2 regions of the Salinicoccus sp. RF5 genome follow, and region 2 is predicted to be linked to the other one. Evidence: predicted binding sites of a transcription regulator. Region 2 holds the regulator's gene; the other holds the start of a gene.
The links. Region 2 encodes LexA, which represses DNA repair genes until DNA is damaged. Its sites were predicted from a motif close to CGAACATATGTTCG; they were not measured.
Positions count from the first base shown of each region.

Region 1: a site for LexA is predicted at 5,515-5,528, ahead of LLU09_RS10490 (YolD-like family protein). Genes of this name have one in related genera too.

Region 1 covers NZ_JAJGRC010000003.1:251,187-258,785, reverse strand. Annotated here, with positions in the region: gene LLU09_RS10525 (nicotinate phosphoribosyltransferase) at 1-850, opposite strand, end outside; gene LLU09_RS10520 (MFS transporter) at 946-2,124, shown strand; gene LLU09_RS10515 (cysteine hydrolase family protein) at 2,162-2,713, shown strand; gene LLU09_RS10510 (manganese-dependent inorganic pyrophosphatase) at 2,776-3,699, shown strand; gene LLU09_RS10505 (GNAT family N-acetyltransferase) at 3,712-3,975, shown strand; gene LLU09_RS10500 (alpha-amylase) at 4,119-4,409, opposite strand; gene LLU09_RS10495 (lactonase family protein) at 4,410-5,429, opposite strand; gene LLU09_RS10490 (YolD-like family protein) at 5,575-5,955, shown strand; gene LLU09_RS10485 (bifunctional 5,10-methylenetetrahydrofolate dehydrogenase/5,10-methenyltetrahydrofolate cyclohydrolase) at 6,003-6,875, opposite strand; gene rpmG (50S ribosomal protein L33) at 6,996-7,145, opposite strand; gene LLU09_RS12610 (hypothetical protein) at 7,226-7,348, shown strand; gene LLU09_RS10475 (metal ABC transporter solute-binding protein, Zn/Mn family) at 7,483-7,599, shown strand, end outside.
Region 2 covers NZ_JAJGRC010000001.1:568,671-576,269, reverse strand. Annotated here, with positions in the region: gene panC (pantoate--beta-alanine ligase) at 1-827, shown strand, start outside; gene panD (aspartate 1-decarboxylase) at 802-1,194, shown strand; gene LLU09_RS03145 (CAP domain-containing protein) at 1,251-2,240, shown strand; gene lexA (transcriptional repressor LexA) at 2,578-3,192, opposite strand; gene LLU09_RS03135 (hypothetical protein) at 3,333-3,581, shown strand; gene LLU09_RS03130 (DUF896 domain-containing protein) at 3,654-3,890, shown strand; gene tkt (transketolase) at 3,903-5,888, shown strand; gene LLU09_RS03120 (YneF family protein) at 5,955-6,212, shown strand; gene LLU09_RS03115 (glutathione ABC transporter substrate-binding protein) at 6,395-7,599, shown strand, end outside.

The DNA of each region.
Region 1 (7,599 bases), on a different contig from region 2:
CATGGAACCCTGCATCATCCAGCATCTTCCGCGCCTCTTTGGAAAGGTATGCGATATCGCCGGAATCGAGTCGGATGCCGATGAAATTGATCTTGTCGCCGTACTCCTTGGCCACTTTGATCGCATTCGGAACACCGGACTTCAGTGTATCGAAAGTATCGACGAGGAAGACACAGTCCTTATGAGACTCTGCATAGGCCTTGAAAGCATCGTAATCGTCGCCATACGCCTGGACCATGGCATGGGCATGTGTACCGCTTGCATTCAAGCCGAAGAGTTTCGCGGCCCGTACATTGCTTGTCCCGTCGAATCCGCCGATGATGGCAGCGCGGGCGCCCCAGAGTGCCGCATCTAACTCATGCGCCCGGCGTGTGCCGAACTCCATCAGGGTGCTGTCCGGCACGAGCTGACGGATGCGGCTCGCCTTCGTTGCGATCAGCGTCTGGAAATTGACGATATTAAGCAGTGCGGTCTCGACGAGCTGGGCTTCGATGATTGGCGCCTCCACCTGGACGAGCGGCATGTTGGCGAATACAAGCTCGCCTTCCTGTACGGCGCGCACTTTTCCGGTGAAGCGCAGATCCTTCAAATATGTCAGGAAGTCCTCCTCATATCCGATGGACCTCAAATACTCGATATCCGATTCCGTGAATCTCAGATTCTTGAGGAAATCGATGATGCGCTCGAGGCCGGCGAAGACCGCATAGCCATTATCGAACGGCATGCTCCTGAAATAAAGGTCGAATACGGCAGTCCGGTTCCCCAGCCCCTGTTCCAGGTAGGTCTTGCCCATATTGATCTGATACAGATCCGTGTGCAGCATAAAACTGTCATCTTCAAATTGATACATTTTCTACAGTCCCTCCATGAAGTGCTCCAAATCAGTTATAATCATTCTAACACAACCAAATTCCATACCAACATAAATATCATTGGAGGAATACCATGAAATTTGCAAGTTTCAGGGCACGCTTCGTCATCCTCTCCCTGATTGTCTGCATATCCGGATTCTCGCAGGGCATGCTCCTCCCCCTCATCTCCTTCATCCTGGAGAACCGGGAAGTGCATGCCACCCTCAACGGACTGCATGCCTCAGGACTCTACATAGGGGTGCTCGTGTCCGCCCTATTCATCGAGGCACCGCTCAGGAAATACGGCTTCAGGCCCATGATCATCACCGGAGGGGTCATCGTCGGCATATCCATGCTGCTGTTCCCGGTTCTGGAATCGATATGGATCTGGTTCCTGCTCCGCCTCCTCGTCGGAGTCGGCGACAATGTGCTCCATTTCAGTACACAGACATGGCTGACCCAGAGCACCCCGCAGCACAAGCTCGGACGTGTCATCGCCTTCTATGGCCTGTTCTTCTCGTTCGGCTTCATGATCGGACCGAAGATCAGCGAGCTCGTGGTCATCTGGGAACCGCTGCCCTTCGTCGTCTCGGGCGTACTCACCATGATGGGCTGGCCGCTCATCTTCCTGCTGAAGGGGGCTGAAGATGCGATGCCGGTCGATTCCGGCGCGCCCATCACGCTGTTCAATACCTTCAGGAATTTCAAGGCTGTGCTCGCAACGAGCTGGATCGCCTTCCTGTTCCCGATGCTGTTCGGCATCTTCGAGGCATCGCTCAACAGCAACTTCCCGGTCTTTGCAGTCAGGAATGGATTCACCATTTCCGACATCACCTGGATACTGCCTGCCTTCAGCTTCGGCGCCATACTCCTGCAGGTGCCGATCGGTGCGCTCGGGGACCGCGTCGGACGCAGCCGGCTCATCACTGTACTGCTCTCCCTCGGAGGTGTGACGTTCCTGTTCATGGAACTCTACAGTACGTCGTTTGCCGTGCTGGTGGTGCTGTTCATACTCGCCGGCGTCTTCGTCGGCTCCATGTACTCCTTAGGCATCAGCTACATGACGGACATCACACCGAAGTCCAACCTTCCGGCGGGCAATTTGATGGCGGGCATCATGTTCAGCCTCGGCAGCATCGTCGGACCTGTCATCGGCGGGTACATCATCACCGCCTCGGGCGGGAACTACTACTTCATCTTCTTCACGATCGCCATCGCCATCATCACCCTGCTGAATGTATCATTTATGTATAGGCGCCGGGATGTGGCATAATGGATATGAAAATAATGAAGCACAAGGAGGATTACAGATGAACAATGCACTGCTCGTCATCGACTATTCATATGATTTTGCAGCACCCGACGGTAAGTTGACCGCAGGAGAAGCCGCCCAGGCAATCGAGGCGGCCATCGTGGACAGGATCCGTGAGGCCCACGAAGCCCGTCAGCCGATATTCTTCATGATGGACCTTCATTTCGAACAGGACGACCTGCACCCCGAATCGAAGCTGTTTCCACCCCACAACATAGAAGGGACGGAGGGACGTGCACTCTATGGCAGGGTCCATGATGTCTACGAGGAAATCAAGGATGAACAGAATATCTTCTTCATCGACAAGCGCCGCTACAGCGCATTTGCCGGCACACCCCTCAACCAGCTGCTACAGGAGCGCAAGATCGACACCGTGACGCTGACCGGCCTTGTGACCGACATATGCATCATGCATACCGCCGTCGACGCCTACAACAATGCCTATGGCATCGTCGTCCCCGCCTCATGCGTCGCCTCCTTCAACCCGGCGGGACATGAGAGCGCACTCGATCATTTCAAAAATGCACTCGGTGCCACTGTAGAACCGTAGAAGGATGCATACTACAATGATAAAATGGGAAGAGTAATAACATATCAAAAGGAGAATGAAACATGACCCAGACAAAAATTTTCGGACACCAGAACCCGGATACGGATACGATCACTTCCGCACTCGTTGCAGCGGACATCGAGCAGCAGCTCGGCAATGATGCTGCAGCCCGGCGCCTTGGTGAAGTCAACCCTGAGACTCAGTATGCGCTCGACCATTTCGGTGTCGAAGCTCCTGCATTGCTTGAACCGCTCGAAGACGATGCACCGGTCATCCTGGTGGATCACAATGAGTTCCAGCAGTCCGCAGAGAACATCGAGAAGGCCGCTATACTGAAGGTCTTCGACCATCACCGCATATCCAACTTCCGTACGGAGTCCCCGCTCTACTATCGTGCAGAGCCCGTCGGCTGTACGGCGACGATCCTGAAGAAGGTATATGCGGAAAACGACCTCACCATCTCGAGGGAGATGGCAGGACTCATGCTTTCCGCAATCATCTCGGATACTCTGCTGTTCAAATCACCGACTACGACGGATGAGGATAGGAAAGCTGCCGAAGCATTGAGGGGGATTGCAGAAGTCGACCTCGAGGAATATGGAATCGAAATGCTGAAGGCCGGCGCATCCACGAGCGACAAGTCTGCAGAGGCGCTCATCACCGGTGATGCAAAGACATTCGAGATGGGTGAGCGTTCTACCCGCATCGCCCAGGTCAACGTTGTCGATGTGGATGAAGTCTTCGAGCGCAAGGAAGAACTCGAATCCGCCATCAATGAGCAGATCGAGAAGGACGGCTACGACCTTTTCGTACTCGTCGTTACAGACATCCTGAACTCCAACTCCAGGGTTCTCGCACTCGGTACACATGCCAAATCCATCGAAAAGGCGTTCGATGTTGCCCTTGATGAGAATTCAGCGGTTCTTGAAGGTGTCGTATCACGCAAGAAGCAGGTAGTTCCACAGATTACAAAAGCATTGTCATAAGGAGGCATCTATATGCTGAAGAAGGAAGATGGCAGACTTTATCTGGAAGAAGGACACGAAGTCGTTGCGGAACTCATCTACAACAATCATGAGGAGTACTATGATGTGACCAGCACATACACGAAGCCAAGCCACCGCAACAGGGGACTGGCAAAGGACCTGGTGGATGAAGTGGTTGAAATGGCACGTGAGGACGGCAAGAAAGTCCAGCCGACGTGTCCCTATGTCGCATATGCCATCCGTGACCCGAAGTATGACGATATAAAAATAAAATGACATCAGAAAACCCCGCCACACTGAAATGTGGCGGGGTTTTCCTATGGAAGGCAATTCCAAAAATAGTTGAAAGAATGAAAAAATGGTATGAACAAATAATATCACCAGTTTTCTGAAAAATCAATATTATCAGCATACTTGAATCAATTAAATATTTTACTTATTACACTCTCCTTGCCTTCCTGAAGACGCTCCTTTGAACATTCATCCTCAATCCGGTATCCCAGCTCGTCCGTCGCCCTGGAGAATGACACCTCATCGATATAGTTTGTGAGCTCCGCCTGGTCGTAGCACCCGGGATGGACGATCTTCTCGAGTGTATGGTCGACGATGACCCGTTCGGAACCGCTCGTCCGGTCCGCCAGCGGCAGAAAAAGCAATCCGACCGCAACTGCCATCAGAACCAGGACAGCCCATATGCCTCTACTGTTCATTTAGACGAATCCGACAAAGACGCCTTCCGGCACTTCCAGTTCGCCTTCCTGCCGTTCGATGGTGCCGTCGTCATTCACCCTGAACAGTACAAGGTTGTGGGAACGCTCGTGGGCACATATCAGATAGTCCCCATCCGGTGTGAGGTTGAAGTCCCTCGGCCAGTCCCCGTTCGTGGACTCGATCTGGAGGCGTTTCAGCGCTTTGCCCTCCTCAATGATTTCAAATGCGGCGATGCTGTCATGGCCGCGGTTCGATACATAGATGTATTTCCCATTCGGATGCTTGCGGATTGCAGCGCCCTGGGAATGCCCCTCGAATGATTCGGGAAGTGTGGAATATGTCTCCACCGGGAAGAATTCCCCATCATGATAGTTGGCGACGATCACTTCGTTGGAAAGCTCAGTGAAAATATAGGCATGGGTGCCGCTGTCGTCAAAAACCAGATGTCTTGGCCCGCTCCCTGCCGCAACCGTGCATTCCGAAACCTTATGCAGCTTGTCGTCCCTGATCTCAAGCGTCACAATCTTGTCCGCCCCGAGATCCACCGCTGCGATGTATCTCCTATCCGGCGTTTCGGTGACGAAATGGGAGTGGGGATTGTCCTGGCGTTCATGGGGGCCATCCCCCTCCACCTGGAAAATATCCAGACGCTCTGATGCCACGCCACGTTCATCCACGCGGTACAGCCTGATTTCCCCGGAGAGGTAGACCGCATCCACTATATAATTCTGATCTGAAGTGAGCGTCAGATGGCAGCCTGAAGCGCCTTCCTCCAAGCAGTCTTCGATGAAGCGCAACTCCCCCGTCTCGAGATCGCTGATTTCGAATGTGGCGATGCCCGCCTTCGACTTGCCCTTCTTCACTGCATATACACGGTCGTTTTCGATATCCAGATAGGTCGCGTTTGGAGATTCCGCCGCCTCTTCCACGGCAGTCAGTTTTACTGCTTCCGTGTCCAGATCGAACTTGTATATCCCTTTTCCATGCTCTTTTGTATAAGTACCGACGTACCCGATCATGCTGATTCCTCCTCCATCTTTTTCTATTATAGTAGCATACCCTCTCCCATACCCTAAATGAAAAGATAAATTCTCCTTGAAATAGCGAACATATGTTCGTATAATTGGAGTTGACAGACGCACAGGACAATAAGGGGGGGTGCAGATGGACTACAGGGATATGCCGATGGATGAACTCGACTCCAATATTCCACAGGGGCGCGGGATGATCAAATGGGCGCCCTTCGCCACCATGCCCGAACAGTTTGAAAGGGTCGACCGGATGATCGAGGACCAGACCCGGATCGAGCGGCCGGTCCTGTCCGATGACCGGCTGGATGAGATGAACCACATCCTGAAGAAGGCGCTGCATGAGAAACGGTGTGTAGATGTCGAATATTACTACGATGGCTTCCGTTTCCATGCCGAACTCAGACTCGTCCAGGTCGATACATGGAGCATGGTGCTGATCGGCCATCATCCGGACGATGATGCCGAAATGACATTCATTTCATTCATAGACATCCTGGACATCACCATGCTGTAGCGTGATATCAGAAAAGCCATGCAGAAAATTTTCTGCATGGCTTTTCTCTAGCGTTCCAGGAAGAGGACCGGTTCCTTCTGATAGTCGGTTGCCATCATCAGATGATAGGCGAGGACGGTCGTCGTAATCGCTCCGACGCCGCCGGGAACAGGTGTGATATAGGAGGCCTTGTCCTTTACTCCTTCATAATCGACATCGCCGACCATCTTTCCTTCATCGTTGAAGTTGATGCCGACATCGATGACGATCGCCCCCTCCTTCACATGCTCGGCGCGTATCAGGTTCATCGCACCGGCTGCACTGACGATGACATCTGCATTGCTGCATTTGGCCACCAGGTCATCGGTATAGAGGTTGCATGTCGTCACCGTCGCATCCCGGTTCATGAACAGCAGTGAGAGCGGCTTGCCGACTACGGCACTCGCTCCAACGACTGTCACGTTCTTTCCTTTCAGATCTATGTCATAGAAATCAAGCATCTCCATCACACCCGCCGGTGTACATGGTTCAAGCCTGTTCTTCTCATTGGTCAATACCTGACCGAGGTTGAAAGGCGTCATCCCATCGATATCCTTCATCGGGTTCATCAGTTCCACCACCCGCTTCATATCGATGTGCTCGGGAAGCGGCTGCAGAAGCAGTATGCCATTTATCGAATAATCCTCATTGATCTCCCTGAATTTCGTCAGAAAGGCCCTGGCGGAAATATCCTCCGGAAAGTGGTACTGTTCCGTCTCGATGGACAGCTTCTCGAACCTTTTCATAGCCGCCCGTTCATAGGAGATGGAATCCGACAGGTCCCCCACCCTCACAAAGGCGACCTTCGGCTGGATCCCATGCTTATGCGATTCTTCGAGAGCATGCTGGATCCCTTCTGATAAATGTGCCGCAACTGCTTTGCCATCCATAATCGTTGTCATAAAAATGCGCTCCTTCATACCCTTTTTATCCCAATATACCACACTACAGATCGAAGCATACACCCAAAAGCGCCACCTTTATGACAAAATAAAAAAGCCGCCCGATGGGCGGCATCCCCGTTACTTTGTTTCACGGTGGATTGTATAGCTATTGGATCTTGGGCAGTATTTCTTCATTTCAATACGCTCAGGATTGTTTCTTTTGTTTTTAGTCGTAATATAGTTACGATCTCCACAATCAGTGCAAGCCAAAGTTACATTTACTCTCATCAGTTACGCCTCCTTTATTCATTACCTGTTCCGCTTTGCGGTGAGGAACATCCAAATTGGGATAATGTTGCTATTATACCATGTCCAGGGGCTTGTTGGAAGCTGACCCGGACTCCGTTTCAACTGGCCAGTTGATCATCCCGGGGGATGAAACGATGGTCTTCAATGATAACAGGTTCCTCATCAACATTGAACCGCCTTAACTATTTTAAAGGTTTATCGATATTTTTTCAACACTTTTGTGGAAAGGGCCTAAAATTTAAAATTGCACTTGCCTAATCGAAATCATTACGATATAATTTTAAATCGTAATCATTACGTTATGAAGGAGTATATTATGAAAAAATATCTATTCCCGGGCTTGATGGCCCTTTTGATGATGGCCCTCGCTGCATGCGGTTCATCGACTACAGATTCCAATGAAACAGACGATGATGTACTGACAATCTATACG
Region 2 (7,599 bases):
TACTGGATGGGCATCGCGGGAAAAGCGTCGCACTGGTACCGACGATGGGCGCCCTCCACGAAGGGCATATGGCACTGGTGGAGGCAGCCAAAAAAAAGGGGGACATCGTGGCGGTGAGCATATTCGTCAACCCGCTCCAGTTCGGCCCGGATGAGGATCTGGACAGCTACCCGAGGAACCTTGAACGCGATCTTGAAATCTGCAGGGCGCATGGGGTGGATGTCGTTTTCCACCCCTCAGAGGCGGAGATGTATCCGAAGACGCCGGAGCTTGAACTCCACCTCCGCACGATGGCCTCAATCCTCGACGGCGTGAGGCGCCCGGGTCATTTCGAAGGTGTCGTGACAGTCGTGAACAAGCTGTTCAACATCATCCGGCCCGATTTTGCAGTGTTCGGTGAAAAGGACCGCCAGCAGCTGATGATCATCAGGAGAATGGTGGCGGATTTCAACCACGACATCGACATCGTGGGGGTGCCGACCGAAAGGGAAGCGGATGGGCTTGCCAAAAGCAGCAGGAACGTCAACCTGTCCGAGACGGAACGTGCCGAGGCGCCGGAGATCAATCGGGCACTTGAAATGGGTCGTGATATGATACAGGAGGGTGTCTCTGATGCCGGGGAAGTCAAGGAACGCATCGAAGCTCATGTAGAAGATCACACTTCCGGCATGATAGATGACCTTCAGATATTCACCCATCCCGATCTAAATCCTGTTCAAAACATTGACGGTGATGTTATAATATTCATTGCTGTTAAGTTCGAAAGAACACGGTTAATAGATAATATGATGGTGATAAAAAATGATCAGGACAATGATGAACGGTAAAATACACCGGGCGGTCGTCACAGAGGCCAACCTCAACTATGTAGGCAGCATTACAATCGATCCGGTACTGCTTGAAGCGGCGAACATCCTGCCGAATGAATTGGTGCAGATCGTCAACAACAATAACGGCGAACGCCTTGAAACATATGTCATCGAAGGGGAGCGCGGCTCTGGTGAAATATGCCTGAACGGTGCCGCCGCAAGAAAGGTGCAGGTTGGTGATGTCATCATCATCATCAGCTATGTCCAGGTCGATGAGCGTGAATTGGATGGTTATGAGCCAAAAGTGGTAATCGTCGATCAGGACAACAATATCGTCGACCCGGGGTATATTGAAAAAAGACAAACCGAATATACACATCAATGAGTAATTAGACATCCGTTTAATTACTCTTTTTAAACTTTAAAAAAGGAGGTGCAGCCATGCCAGGGAAACTCTTCTTCATCATCATCATCTATATCGTTTCCACGATCCTCGCCCCAGCAGTCCATTCCTACGATTTCAAGGATGGTCTGAACAGGGAATATGCTGTGGAATGGCTGGAGACGTATGTGTATCCGACCTATGATATGAGCACCATACACGAGATCAATAGTGCACAGACCCAAGAGATCGAAGTGGCCATGGAGGGTGAATATGATATCGATGGCCAGGAAGTGCTCGGAAGTGAATATGCAGGGGATTTCGTCGTCGAGGAAGACTACGGCAGGTTCAGGATGGTGCTCGTCAATGACGGATTGGTCACAGGGGCCTATACCAACAGTGATGATGTGTCGATCGACAACATTAACATCGAGGGTATGGACCGCGAAAGTGTCAGGGAGGCCTACGGTGAACCTGAAGAATCGATCAAAAAGGGATGGAAGCGGCTCAGGGTCGACAGCAACGAATATGCGGTATATGACCTGAAGGACAGGTACGTCTATTTTTTCTATGACCTCCATGAAGACGACAAGGTCAATGGAACACTTGTAGTGATGAAGGAGGAGGTCGAAGCAGGCAAGGAACTGTACAACCACCCGGAGGCCGTGGACAATTCAAGGATGAACCATCTGCTTGTGAATGCGACCCGGCACGAGTATGGAGTGCAGCCGCTCGAAGCCTATGAGGCAGCAGGCATGGCAGCACAGGGACACAGTGAGGACATGGCGGAAAACGACTACTTCAACCATGATTCGCCCGATGGGGAAACATTGAAGGACCGTGTCGATGCAGCCGGAGTGGATTACCGCATGGCTGGCGAGAACATCGCCATGGGCCATACATCACCGATCTTCTCGCACCATAGCCTGATGAATTCGATGGAGCACCGGGTGAACACGTTGAAGCCTGAATTCACGCATCTTGGGACAGGTACAGCATACAATGATGAAGATATTCCATATTACACAGAAAATTATATCCAGAAGTAGATGGAATATTTTTCTTATGGTATAATATTATACAAATAAAAGTGTTTGAAAACGTTTCCAAGGGGAAGTGGAAAGAAAGCGTTAAAATGCTTTTTTAAAGATTATATCTTTTCCTGAAGGCCCATCCTGATAGAAAAAGTAGAACGAGGGGATGCAGTTGATCAGTAAAACACATGAGAATGATACGAAAGATGCGAAAGATATTTTGGAGCAGGTAAGAATAATACTTGGCAGATAGCCGATCGAAAGAGATTGGAATGGACAGGGTGGCATGGGAAAAGCGATAATAGAAAGGGCGCCTACCAAAATGGTAGGCGCCCTTTATTGTCTGGAATCATCAGAAGGACCGGAAGAGTCCTACGACCTTGCCGAGTACGGTCACGCTGTCCAGTATGATCGGTTCCATGGCGGAGTTCTCAGGCTGGAGCCTGTAGTAGCCGTTCTCCTTATAGAAGCGCTTGACAGTCGCTTCATCCTCTTCAGTCATCGCAACGATGATGTCACCGTTATGCGCAATATTCTGCTTGCGTACGATGACACGGTCACCGTCGTGTATGCCGGCTTCGACCATGCTGTCGCCGACGACATTCAGCAGGAAGATTTCACTGTTATGGTTTGCCGTGAAGTGTTCCGGCAGCGGGAAGTATTCGTCGATGTTCTCGACTGCAGTGATCGGCAGACCGGCAGTGACCTTGCCGAGTACAGGAACATGTATGACGGGACCATACTGTTCGTTTTCCTCCGTAATGACTTCGATGGCCCGCGGCTTCGTCGGATCCCGCTTTATATATCCCTTCTCCTGCAGTTTGGCGAGGTGTCCATGGACGGTGGAGCTTGACTGCAGGCCGACCGCATTGCCTATTTCCCTGACACTTGGCGGATAGCCCTTCTCATGTACGGTAGTCTTTATAAACTGATATATCTGCTTCTGTCTATCTGTTAGCGGCTTCATATATATACCTCCGGCTCATTATTGATTCAATTTTACCATATATATGGTGGTGTTACAAACGTTTGTTCGTAATCTTGTTGACCCGGAACAGATGTTCTGTTACCATGTGGATACAAACACATGTTCTGGAGGGGGACGCTATGAAAGTGAAAGAATTCAAGCTGTTGAGTGCCATTTTTGCATTTGCCCTGGTTGCCGGTCTTATATTCATGTTCGATTCCCATAATACAGAGAACGCACATTCCGATATCGTATATATAGATGAGTATGAAGTAGTGACGGAGATGGATATCATGGAGCCTGATGATGAAACGCCTGTTCCGGACGAACAGTACGCCGAACGGACGCATATGGACCAGCTGATGGAAATGATCGGCTTTATAAAGTGATTATCAAGTATGGGAATGGTCTCATACTTTTTTTTGTGTTAAATTATATGTGAGTGGACAGGAGGTTTCGCAATGCTTGAAAAGGAAAAACTGCAACGTATCAATGCACTGGCCGCCAAAAAGAAGGCGGACAGCATCAATAAGGAAGAACTTGAAGAGTTGAAGGGGCTCAGGGAAGAGTATCTTGAGAATTTCCGATCCTCCTTCAGAAAACAGGTGGAGAACACCAAGGTGGTCGATCCAGAAGGCAATGATGTAACACCTGAAAAACTTAAACGCATTCAACAGGAAAAAAATATCAGAGAATAAAGGAGCATGACTATGACATTCGATAAAACCGATCAGCTTGCGATCAACACAATCAGAACACTTTCAATCGATGCGGTTGAAAAAGCGAATTCCGGGCACCCGGGACTCCCGATGGGGGCCGCACCGATGGCGTACACGCTTTGGAGCCGTCACTTGAACTTCAACCCGAATTCCATGGATTGGTTCAACCGGGACCGTTTCGTACTCAGTGCCGGCCATGGTTCAATGCTCGTCTACAGCCTGCTCCACCTGAGCGGTGCGCTGGAGATGGAGGAGCTGAAGAATTTCAGGCAGTATGAATCAAAAACACCCGGACATCCTGAATTCAAGCACACTGAGGGTGTCGAGATCACTACCGGCCCTCTTGGCCAAGGCTTCGCGATGAGCGTCGGCATGGCCATGGCTGAAAAGCATCTGGCCGCACGCTTCAACCGCAACAACTACAACGTTGTGGACCACTACACGTATGTCGTGGCAAGCGATGGCGACCTGATGGAAGGTATTTCCCATGAAGCGGCGTCCCTCGCCGGCCACCTTGCGCTCGACAAACTCATCGTCCTGTATGACTCCAATGACATTTCATTGGACGGGGACCTGGATAAGAGTTTCTCGGAAGATATCAAGAAGCGTTTTGAAGGTTACAACTGGCACTATATAAAAGTGGCGGACGGTAATGACGTGGAAGCGGTGGACAAGGCGATAGAGGAGGCGAAGTCTTCAGACAAGCCGACGATGATCGAAGTGAAGACGATCATCGGCTACGGTGCCCCGAACAAGCAGGGCAAAAGTGATTCCCATGGCGCGCCGCTCGGTGAAGAAGAGCGCAGGGCAGCCTTCGAATACTATGGCTTCGACCCGGATGAAACATTCAAAGTCGATCCATCCGTCTATGACCGTTTCAGCGAAACGATGAAGGAACGGAGCAATGGAAGGGAAGCGGAATGGCTCAAGATGCTTGAGGACTACAGGAATGAACATCCTGAACTCTACAGCGAACTTGATGATGCGATCAACCATCGTCTGCAGGAAGGCTACGACAAGGACCTCCCGATCTATGAAGCGGGTGATTCCAAGGCGACTAGGGCGACTTCAAGTGAAATGATCCAGGCGCTCTCGGCAACTGTACCGACGCTCTTCGGCGGCGCTGCCGACCTCGCCAGCAGCAACAAGACGAACGTCAAAAGCGAAGAAGACTTCGGTGCCGGAAACTATGATGGCCGAAACATCTGGTTCGGTGTCAGGGAATTCGGCATGGCTGCTGCATTGAACGGCATGGCGGCGCATGGCGGCATCTACCCTTACGGTGGCACATTCTTCGTATTCAGCGACTACATGAAGCCGGCCATCCGACTCAGTGCACTGATGAAGCTGCCGGTGACATATGTACTGACACATGACTCCATCGCCGTCGGGGAAGATGGTCCGACACATGAACCGGTAGAACAGCTCGCAGGCCTCAGGGCGATTCCGAACCTGAATACAATCCGTCCGGCAGATGGAAATGAAGTCCGTGCCGCATGGAAAGTGGCGATGGAAGCGGAAGATGCACCGACGGCCCTCGTCCTGACACGCCAGAACGTCGAAGCGATCGATGTCCCATACGAAACTGTGGAAGCCGGCGTCAGAAAAGGCGGCTATATCGCCGTCGACAAGGGCGATGATGCAATACTGTTCGCTTCCGGCAGCGAAGTGCCATTGGCGGTCAAGGCAGCGGAGCAACTGGATAAGCAGGGCGTCAGGGTAAAGGTCGCCTCCATCCCGAACATGCAGCAGTTCCTTAAACAGGATGCAGACTATATCGAAAGTGTACTCAATACACACATCGAGAACAGGACGGCGATCGAAATGGCCGCAAGCCTCGGCTGGCACCGTTTCATCGGCATGAACGGCAAACTGCATACGATCGACACCTACGGTGCAAGTGCTCCAGGGAATGTCGTCGTGGAGAAGTACGGCTTCACCGTTGAACGCATCCTGCAGACTGTAATGGATAAATAATCTGTTGAAAAACACCTGCTTTTGATGTAAACTTTATTATGGTCTACGAAGAAAGAGGTGAGCAGTTTGGCTACTTGGATATGGATACTGATTGTTATAGTTGCACTCATCGGTGGCGTTGCGCTTGGATTCTTCCTCGCAAGAAAGTACATGATGGACTATCTTGAGAAGAACCCGCCGATCAATGAAGACATGCTCAGAATGATGATGATGCAGATGGGACAGAAACCTTCCCAGAAGAAAATCAATCAGATGATGACGATGATGAATCGCAATACGGATTCAAAATCAGCTAAAGATCGTATGAAAGCTTCAAAAAAATAAAGATGAACCCTTCCGTCTGAGCGGAAGGGTTTATTTTTTTGTTTTAATCTACCTCTGCCACTTCAATTTTAAAATTTGACACTTTTTTGAATATTCATTGAACAGGCATAAGTATTCATATATACTTGAATTATTCAAGCAAAGGAGGAAAATGAATGAACAAACGGTATTTTATGTTACTTATGGTTTTCGTACTGACACTGGCCCTGGCTGCATGTACGGATGATTCCAATGTGGAGGAGGGCGCGGATGGAAGTGCAGAAGGAGAGAATACTTCCGAAGATTCTGAAGCATCGGGTGGCTCCGGTTCGGGTGACCTGACCATTGCGATGATGGATGATGCGGTTACACTTGATCCGCATGGGAGCAACGACTCCGCTTCTGCACAGGTAAGACGGAACATCTATGAAACGCTTGTCTTCCAGGAGACGGATATGGAACTCGCGCCAGGACTTGCTGAAGAATGGGAAGCGACTGAAGATGACGTATGGACTTTCACATTGAGGGAGGGGACGACTTTCCACGAAGGGTCTGAGTTCACTGCCGAAGATGTAAAGGCGACGATGGACCGTGTAAGGGACACTGCGGTTGCATCCCAGGTTGCATTCCTGTTCGAAATGATCTCCGAAGTGGAAGTTGTAGGGGATTATGAAGTGAATATGCATACTGAATATCCATTTGCACCGCTGCCAAGCCACCTCGCCCATAATACGGCAGGCATCATGAGCAAGGACATCATCGACCGCGACTACCAGGCGGCGCTTGATGAAGCGGGCGTGGACATGACTGCAGACGAGTACTATGAGCTCCGCGCGGAAGGCGGCTCAGAGTATGACGATGTTGCCGAACAGATTTCAGAGCATCTCGGCTCTGTCATCGGCTCGGAAGCGGATGGTACGAACCATCTGATGTTCGCATCCCGTTCCGCCGGTGAAGAGACTGTACTTGAGAAGTTCGACGACTTCCAGGGCGGTGACCGCGAATTCGAAACTGTGACATTCCGCGTCATTCCTGAAAATGGCGCCCGCATGGCTGAACTTGAAACTGGCGGCATCCAGGTTGCCGGTGATGTGGATTCTTCAAGCGCCGTACGTATTGAAGAAGGGGAAGAGACTGAACTTGTCGAACAGGAATCTGTAAGGATGTCCTATCTCGGCTTCAATACCGAGAAGGAACCGTTCGATGATGTGAAGGTCAGACAGGCGATCTCCTATGCGATCGACAGGGATGAAATCATCTCCGGTGTATATGACGACATGGGAATCAAGGCCGAAGGTCCGTTGGCACCTGATGTTTGGGGCCATGATGAGAACCTTGAAGGTGTAGAATATGATATGGAACGCGCGAAGGAACTTCTTTCAGAAACGGATGTTGCAGATGGCTTCGA